2 regions of the Oerskovia sp. NPDC060338 genome follow, and region 1 is predicted to be linked to the other one. Evidence: riboswitches for the same ligand, from Rfam matches in the RefSeq annotation. Region 1 holds a riboswitch; the other holds the start of a gene.
What was found. Region 1 has a riboswitch for S-adenosylmethionine ahead of ACFWGN_RS03580 (hypothetical protein). Riboswitches for the same ligand answer to the same signal wherever they lie in the genome.
Positions count from the first base shown of each region.

Region 1 (4,401 bases):
CGAGCACGCCGGGAACGCGGTGTCCTCGGTCGAGGAGGCCCAGGAGATCGTGCGGCAGGTCCGGGCCCTGATCGGGACCGCCTGGTACCCGGGCGGGCGGGGTGGGGCCGCGCCCGCCGGTGGCGTCCCTGGCGAAGGAGCGTCCGGCGCCGGTGCCCCAGGTGGGGGCCCTGCCGGCTCGCGCCCCCTCGACCAGCACGACTTCGTGGTCGTGGCCCCCTACAACGCACAGGTCTGGACCGTGCGGCACGCGCTCCAGGCCGCGGGGCTGGGGGACGTGCGTGTGGGGACGGTCGACAAGTTCCAGGGCAAGGAGGCGCCCGTCGCGATCGTCTCGATGACCGCCTCGGCGCGCGAGGACGTGCCGCGCGGCATGGAGTTCCTGCTCTCGCGGAACCGGGTCAACGTCGCGGTCTCGCGGGGCCAGTGGTGCGCCGTCGTGGTCCGCTCGCCCCGGCTCACGGACTACCTGCCGCAGCATCCTGAGGAGCTCGCCGAGCTGGGTGCGTTCATCGGGCTGTGCCAGTCGGGGCGCCCGGCCTGAACCCGGCGCGCAGTCGAGTGCATGATCCGGCAGCGACACCCCTGGCGAGTCGCTGCCGAATCACGCACCCAAGGTCTGGACAGGGCCTCAGAAGTCCCCGAACCCGCCGAAGTCCCCACCACCGAAGTCGCCGAACCCACCGAAGTCTCCGCCGAGGTCCCCTCCGGCCTCGGTGAGCTCGCCACCCGTGTCGCCCGCTCCCGGGTCGGCCTCGGTCGCGCCGGGATCGCCCTCGCCTCCCGCCCCACCGTCGCCCGCGAGGTTCGCGGTCGGGTCGCCGAACATCGGGCCGAACATCATGTTGGCGACCGCCGAGCCGATCACGACGCCCGCGATGGTGCCGAGCATGCTCGAGCCGATCATCGACCCCATGCCGGGCCCGCCTTGCCTGCCACCGAACGACCGTTCGAGCGTGCCGGGGTTGCGCATCTCGGCGCGGGTCGCCATGCGGGCGAGCGACTGCGGGTCGTCGGAGGTCGCCCGCTCGGAGGGCGGCAGGTTCTCGCCGAGGTCGGTGAGCACGCGTCGCCGCTGCTCGGGCGTGAGCCGCTCGAACGCCTCGGTGTGCGCCTGCTCGACGGCCTCGGGAGGAGCCGTGCGCAGCAGGTAGCGGTAGCGGTCGATCGCGACGTCGTCCTCGCTGCGCCCCGGACCCGTCGGAGCGGGGGGCGGGGTGCCGTACACGGGGGACTCGTGGCCGTCGTAGGTCGCGTGGCGGCGCGGCGTCCCCTGGTCCTGCGGGGTGCGGCCGAGGAGCCGGTCGAGGAATCCCATGAGCGTGTCCTTCTGGTCGAACCGTCGAGGGCGGGTGCCCTCACCGGTTCAACGTGGTTCGCCGCCCCTCCGTTCCGTCGAGTGCACGATGGGGCAGCGAGTCGCTCCGCGGGTAGCGGTCGGACCGGGCAGTCAGCGGGGGGCGGGCTCCGGCACACAGCCGACCCCGCCCAGGAGCCGGACGTTGAGCGACCGTCCGGCGAGCTCGAGCGCGTGGTACTGCTCGTGCACGCGCACGGTCAGCCCGTCGGCCAGGTCGAGGCCCGTGTGGTGCCACACGCGGCACGCTCCCTCACCCGTCGCGTACTCGACGACGACCTCGACGCCACCGTCGACGGGGCGCACCGCGCGGACCGTGCCGTCGCGCCAGCCCCAGGGCCGGTTGCCCAGCATGCGTGCGTGGACGGGGTGCAGGAGGTGCCCGGTGTCGTACCGGTCGCACACGGTCGGTGCGGGACAGGGGGCGGTCGTCGCCCGGCGTTCCATGACGTGCTGAGCCATGGTGCTCCTTCTCTCCGTGCCCGACGGCGGAGCTCACCCCGCGCGTCGACGCTCACCCGGGCGGGCCCAGGGTGAGGGGCACGAGGAGGAGCGCCGTGTCGCCGGGCTTCTCGCTCTTCCCCCACGGTCGTGGGGGCGGGTCTTCCTCCGGGAGCACCGTGCGCGTCGCGCGGTTGCCGGACCAGCACGCCGGAGGGCGGTTCGCTGGTCCTCTGGACCGTTCTCAGTTCTACCACGGCGGCAGAGACCAGGCACGGAGGTGCCTGGTCCTGGACGCACGAGTGCCCCCGACCGGCGAACCGGTCGGGGGCACTCGTTCAATGATCAGCTACGCCCGGAGGCGAGTGAGATCAGAGCGGGCGGATGTTCTCCGCCTGCGGGCCCTTGGGGCCCTGCGTCACGTCGAACTCGACGCGCTGGTTCTCCTCGAGCGAGCGGAAGCCCTGCGTCTGGATGGCGGAGTAGTGCGCGAACACGTCGGCGCTGCCGTCCTCAGGTGCGATGAAGCCGTAGCCCTTCTCGCCGTTGAACCACTTCACGGTTCCCAATGCCATGGGGATCTCCTTCTAGAGTTTCAAACAGCTCCATGATCTGGAGCCGAACATCACGGTGTTCGTCGTCAACTCTTGGGTAACAAGGTTCGCGGTGGCATGGGGCCGTTGCGCAAGGACAAGCGAGGCACTGCAATCTCACCGGTAACGGTACAGGGGTTACTCCGACTGTGCTACCCCTGTTGCTAACGATTGAAGTACTTGTGTCCACCAACCAGGTCATGACCGAGCAAATCGGGCACGGTCACGAGCGTGTAACCAGCGGCCCGCAGACTGTCCACGATGCCCGGCACGGCCGACACGGTCGAGGCGTGGATGTCGTGCATCAGCAGGATCGCCCCAGGTCGGGCACCTGCGAGAGCCCGCTCGGAGGTCATGGCCGAGTCCTTGTTCTTCCAGTCCTCGGTGTCGACGTCCCACAGGATCGCCGGCTCGTTGCGCTGGGAGAGGACACTCGTCACAGTATCGCTCGTCGCGCCGTAGGGAGGGCGCACGAGGGTCGGTCGGACGCCCGACGCGGCCTCGACCGCGTCCGCGGTCGACTGCAGCTCCTGCGAGATCTGGTCGGTACCGAGCTTCGACAGGTCGGGGTGCGACCACGTGTGGTTCCCGACGGCGTGGCCCTCGGCGACCTCGCGGCGTACCCGGTCCGGGTTCGCCTGGACCGACCGACCGACGAGGAAGAACGTGGCCCTGGCCTGCTTCTCGGCCAGGGTGTCGAGGAGCTGCGACGTGTACCTGCCGGGGCCGTCGTCGAACGTCAGGGCGATGCACCGCAGCACCGAGCAGTCCGGTGCGTCGGGCGACGCGGGGGGTTGAGCGGCCACTGGCGGCTCCTCGGCAGGGGGTGGGGCGATCCCGATGAACGCTGCACCGCTCGCCGCGACCTCGGCAAGCTGCTTGCCGACGGCCGACAGGACGCTCCGCGTCGCGTCCGGCTCGAGGCGCACGGCCAGCTCCCCGTCGGCCCGGGCCGAGACCAGGCCGGGCGAGAAGACCAGGGTCGCTGCGCCGTCGGGCCCGAGACGGACGTCCCGGAACGTGTCCTCCGACGACGGCACGGGCTCGCCGAACCCCAGCCCCTCGGCCGCGAGCGCCGCTCCCGCCCACTCCGCGGCCTGCTTGCGGCCGTCCGCGGTGAGCAGGTCCGACGACCACGTCGTGGTCGCGCGCGGGAGGTCGGTGTAGAACGTCTGGCTGCCCACCTCCCCGTTCGCCCCGCCCGTGAAGGCGTAGGTCGAGGCGTGCACGCCCAGCACGTCGCCCTGCGCGAGCACCAGGTCCCACCCGACGTTGAGCTCGTTGCCCACCGCGCCGGGGTCGATCGCCGACTCGTAGGCCTGCGTCGTCCCGTCGACGAAGCGGCCGAACGCCCGCGCGAGCGAGCGCTCGCCCGGGATCGCGACGGTCGAGACCGAGCGGGCGTCGCCCGTGTCCGCGGTCGACTCCTGGTGGATCTCGAGGTTCTCGACCGAGGTCGGGTCGAGGACCGCCGGCGGGTCCACGCGCTCGGCGGGGACCGGGGTCGCGGTCGGTGACGGGGTCGGCGAGGGCTGTGCCGACGGCTGTGCGGACGCGCGCGTCAGGTAGAACGTGACGCCCGCGGCGGCGACCAGCAGGGAGACGACGACGGCGACGACCCAGACGGCCCGGCTCCGCGGGTGCGCGGGGGAGGGACCGCCCGACGGCAGGCCGCGGGACGGGGAGGCGTGCGGGGACATCAGGCCACCGTGCCACGCCCGAACGGTGCGCGTCGCGCCCGGACGGGCCGATGAGGCGAGCGCCACAGCGTCCGCCTCGACCCCTCGCACGGCCGCCCCAGGTGCTCCACGACCTTCACGCGCCGGGCACCCGGGCCGCGGGGCGTCCGAGACCCGGGGTGCGGCTCCGACCGCTGCGCGCGACGGGTGGTGCCCACCGGCGGGCGCGGGGTAGAACTGGACGATGGTCTCTCCTTCCCAGGTCCCCGGCGTCGTGCTGAACAACGGGGTCACCGTCCCGCAGGTCGGTCTCGGTGTCTTCAAGGTGCCC
Region 1 covers NZ_JBHXCQ010000002.1:338,675-343,075, forward strand. Annotated here, with positions in the region: gene ACFWGN_RS03570 (TM0106 family RecB-like putative nuclease) at 1-544, shown strand, start outside; gene ACFWGN_RS03575 (hypothetical protein) at 632-1,318, opposite strand; gene ACFWGN_RS03580 (hypothetical protein) at 1,451-1,819, opposite strand; SAM riboswitch class IV at 1,927-2,038, opposite strand; gene ACFWGN_RS03585 (cold-shock protein) at 2,170-2,373, opposite strand; gene ACFWGN_RS03590 (polysaccharide deacetylase family protein) at 2,556-4,091, opposite strand; gene ACFWGN_RS03595 (aldo/keto reductase) at 4,315-4,401, shown strand, end outside.

Region 2 (4,401 bases), on a different contig from region 1:
CCTCCATGGGACTGGGAGACAAGATCAAGCACGCGGCCGAAGAGGTCGAGGGCAAGGTCAAGGAGGGCGCCGGCAAGCTCACGGGCAACGAGAAGCTCGAGGCCGAGGGCCACGCCGACCAGGCGAAGGCCAACGTCAAGCAGGCCGGTGACGACGTCAAGGACGCCTTCAAGAAGGACTGACCCACCAGACGAAGAACGCCCCGGGACCCGCACGGGTCCCGGGGCGTCGCTGTGGACGGGGGAGGTTCAGAGGGCGACGGCGGGCGGCAGGGCCGTGACGGACGCGACGGGCTGGCCGGGCACGGCGGCGGCGTGCCCGACGACCGGCGGGACGACCGACAGGAGCGGCGTGGTCACGGGCTCGCCGGCGGCGGACATCTCGACCGGGCCGAGCAGCGGGACGATCCGCGGGCTCGTGATCCGCGCGAGCAGGCCGAGCTCGACGCCCGCCCACTCGTGCGCGAGGATCGAGAAGCACACCGAGTCGGCGCGCGTGCCGTCAGGGGCCGCGCGATGACCTCGCATGACGCCCTCCTCGTACGCGCCGAGGCGACGCATCGCGGCGAGCGAGCGAGCGTTGCGCGCGTCCACCCGGAAGCCCACGCGGTGCACGTCCCACGACTCGAACGCATGTCGGAGCAGCAACCATTTCGAGACCGGGTTGACGAGGCTCCCCCACGTGGAACGGGCGTAGAAGGTCCGCCCGATCTCCACGCGCCTGTCGTCGAGCGACAGGTCACGGAAAGCGGTGCTCCCCACCACGAGACCCGAGCCCGCGTCGACGACGGCGAAGGCCGTCAGCGCCCGGGTAGCCCGAGTGTCCTCGATGAAGTTCACCATCCCGACCTCCCCCTCGGGGAGGGTCATACTCATACCCGCCCACATCGTCGGATCGACGATCTGAGCCAGCGCACCGGCGTGCGCGACAGCCAGGGGTTCGAGGCGGAACCCGTGGCCTTCCAGGACGACATCGTGCTGCACAGCGCATATCAGAACACACGCAGGCGTCGCCGCCAAGACCACGGAGCGGTCTGCTGTGGACGACGAGGTGACGCACGGGTGAACGTTGTGCTCCGAGGAGCGTCTCCGCAGGTCAGAGGGCCTCTCAGGCGGGGGCGGGACCGCACCCCACGGCGGCCGTGATGTTGCCGACCGCGGCGGTCGCAAACAGCCCGGAGAGCCCTGCGACCTGGAGCAGCGGGCGCGGGTCGTCGCTCACGACCCAGCAGCCGTCCACGACCTCGTACCGGGCCTTGGCCCCCTCGCCGACGTAGGCGCGCAGCGCGACGATCAGGCGCTCGATCTCCTCACCCGTGGTGCCCACGCCGATGGACGCCCGGATGGCACCGGCCGGGAAACCCAGGCGGGCCAGGAGCGGGTGCGCGCAGAACCGACCGTCACGCACGCCGATCCCGTGCTCGGCCGACAGGTAGGACGCGACGAGGCCCGCGTCGTGGCCGTCGACCGAGAACGTCACGACGCCCACGGGGTCCACGGCGTCGGCCCAGGCGCGGACGACGCGCACGCCGTCGATCTCCTCGAGCCCCTCGACCAGGCGGGCGCGGAGCTCGGTCTCGTGCGCGACCAGCACGCCCGGCTCGAGCGCTGCGAGCGCGTCGCACGCCGAGGCGAGCGCGACCGCGCCGATCACGTTGGGCGACCCGGCCTCGTGCCGCGCGGGGGCGCTCTGCCACGTGGTGCCGTCGAGCGTCACGTTGCGCACCGCACCACCGCCCGCGAGGTAGGGCGTGCCGGCGTCGAGCCAGTCACGACGTCCCACGAGCGCGCCCGCGCCGAACGGCGCGTAGGTCTTGTGGCCCGAGAACGCGACGTAGTCCACGTCGCTCGCCGCGAGCGAGACACCGCGGTGCGGGACGAGCTGGGCGCCGTCGAGCAGGACGCGCGCCCCGGCGTCGTGCGCTGCGGCGACGACCTCTGCGAGAGGGAGGGACTCGCCCGTGACGTTCGAGGCCCCCGTGATCGCGACGAGCGCGTACGGGAAGCGGGACAGCTCGGCGCGCAGCCCGGACAGGGTCTCGGCGACCGTCGCGCCGCCGACCAGGACCGTGGCACCGCCCGTGCGCTGCCAGGGCAGGAGGTTCGCGTGGTGCTCGACGTCCAGGACGAGCACCCGGCCGGGCGTCCCGTCGGCCTGCGCCGGGACGCAGCCCGCGAGCAGGTTGAGCGAGTCGGTGGTGTTGCGCGTGACGATCGTGACGTCGTCCTCGCGGGCGCCGACGAACGCGCCGATGGTCTGGCGCGCGGCCTCGTAGAGGGCCGTCGACACCTGGGACAGGTAGCCCGCGCCGCGGTGCACGCTCGCGTAGAGCGGCAGGACCTCGTTGACGCGGTCGGCCACGACCTGCAGCGCAGGGGCCGACGCCGCGACGTCGAGGTTCGCGTACGGGACGCTGCGCCCGTCGACGAGCGGGACCAGGGTGTCGCTGCCCACGACGGGCAGCACGGCACACGAGGTAGGGGCTTCGATGACTGCGTGTGCGCTCATGGCACGTCCTCCGGTGGTCGTCGGAGTTCGCCCTGCGGCCCCTCCGCGCTTGCCCCCCTCCTTGTAGAGAGGGGCCCGGTCGTCACCCGGGGCACCCCGCCGCGGAGGAGGGTTGCCGGCCAGCAAACCGGGGTTTTGCGCTGGCGCTCATGACCTGGTGTCCAGGATGGGCGAGGCCCACGGAGCGTGTCAACCGGTGGGCACGGCGTCTCGGATGGTGGGCAACGGGGGTGCGTCAGGTGGTCGGAGCGGGTGCCGGGGAGTCGTCGCGCAGGGCCGCGACGCGGCGCGCGTCGGCGCGGTACATGGCCGCGTGGTCGAGGAAGTCGGACCGGCCCGTCTCCTCCGCGCGGCCGTCGGTGAAGTCCGCGATCTCCTCGAGCCGTTCGACCATCACGCTCAGGACCTCACGACGCGAGAAGGGCAGCCCGTAGGCCGCGACCAGCGCGTCGAGGCGCACGAGGGGGTCCAGGCGCCCGACGACGTCGCCCCCGTCCTCGCCCACGGCGTCCGCCACGAAGGGCGCGAGCCGGTATCCCAGGTAGGCCAGGTCCCGGATCCGCGGGCCGGGGCTCGCGGTGTCGAAGTCGATGAGGCCCACCAGGGTCCCGTCGCGGAAGACCAGGTTGTACGGGGCGACGTCGTTGTGGCACACGACCTCGACCGGCTCGCGCTGCGGGAGCTGCCAGGTCGGGGCGGCGGCGGGTACGGGGACGGCTGCAGCGCCGCCGACGACGGTGCCCCCGGAGGCCGTGCCGTCCGAGACCGCACCGCCGGCTGTGACCATGGCCGTGGCCGTGGCCGCGGCCGCGAGGAACCCGATGCTCGCGTCGTGCACGCGTCGCAGGAGCGCGCCCGCGTCGCGGAGCACCGACTCGCCCCAGAGCCAGTCGGGCAGCGGATAGTTCGCGACATCGCCCGGGAGGTAGGACAGGACCTCGCGCCCCTGGTCGTCGACGCCCAGCGGCTCGGGCACCTCGACGACACCGCTCGCCCGCAGGTGCGCCAACAGCGCCTGGACCGTGGGCGTCCAGGATCCGGCCGACCGGCGGACCGTGTCGCCGCTCCGCACGACGGTCGTGGAGTTGCCCCCGGTCAGAATCTCCTCGAGCGGGCCGCCTTCCTGACCACCTTCGCTGAGGGCGAGGGCTTGCGTCGAGGTCGAGGCACCGAGCCCCCTCCCTCGACAGGAATCCTCGATCTCACGGCCGGACGGGAAGCTCTCCATGCACGGCAACCTATCCCCTGCCCACCCTGCGAGACACCCGTTCCACTCCGTGGGCACCGTGGCGTACGATCCGACGCAACCATCCAGAGCGGCTGAGTGACTTGGCACGATGACGCCGCAGCAACCCCCCGGCGACGGGCGAGGGTGCTACCGCCACGACCGATGGAGGATCACCATGAGTGCCCCCGACCGCGCGACCGCTGCACCGGTCCCCGACGCCCGGCCCGCCGACGGCTACGCCGGCGACATCACGCCCCTGCAGGCGTGGACCCTTCTCCAGTCGGACCCGGACGCCGTCCTCGTCGACGTCCGCACCGACGCCGAGTGGCGCTTCGTCGGCGTCCCTGACCTGTCCTCGGCGGGCCGCGAACCGGTCCTGACCCAGTGGGTCACGGTCGAGGGCCGCCCCAACCCGGCGTTCGTCGCCGACCTCACCGCGGCCGGTGTGACCCCCGAGCGCCCGGTCGTGTTCCTGTGCCGCTCCGGTGCGCGGTCGATCGGCGCGGCCAAGGCCGCGACCGCGGCGGGCCTCGGCCCGGCGTACAACGTCCTCGAGGGCTTCGAAGGAGCGCTCGACGGCGCCGGTCACCGTGGTTCCGACGGCTGGCGCGCAGCGGGCCTCCCCTGGAAGCAGTCGTGAGCGCCGCGGCCGAGGACGGCGTCCT
Region 2 covers NZ_JBHXCQ010000012.1:89,104-93,504, reverse strand. Annotated here, with positions in the region: gene ACFWGN_RS15550 (CsbD family protein) at 6-182, shown strand; gene ACFWGN_RS15545 (GNAT family N-acetyltransferase) at 249-983, opposite strand; gene ACFWGN_RS15540 (aminotransferase class V-fold PLP-dependent enzyme) at 1,108-2,508, opposite strand; SAM riboswitch class IV at 2,549-2,663, opposite strand; gene ACFWGN_RS15535 (phosphotransferase enzyme family protein) at 2,744-3,736, opposite strand; SAM riboswitch class I at 3,813-3,905, shown strand; gene ACFWGN_RS15530 (rhodanese-like domain-containing protein) at 3,912-4,376, shown strand; gene ACFWGN_RS15525 (O-succinylhomoserine sulfhydrylase) at 4,400-4,401, shown strand, end outside.
Region 2: it holds a riboswitch for S-adenosylmethionine, as region 1 does, so the genes downstream of both, ACFWGN_RS15540 (aminotransferase class V-fold PLP-dependent enzyme) here and ACFWGN_RS03580 (hypothetical protein) in region 1, are expected to answer to the same signal.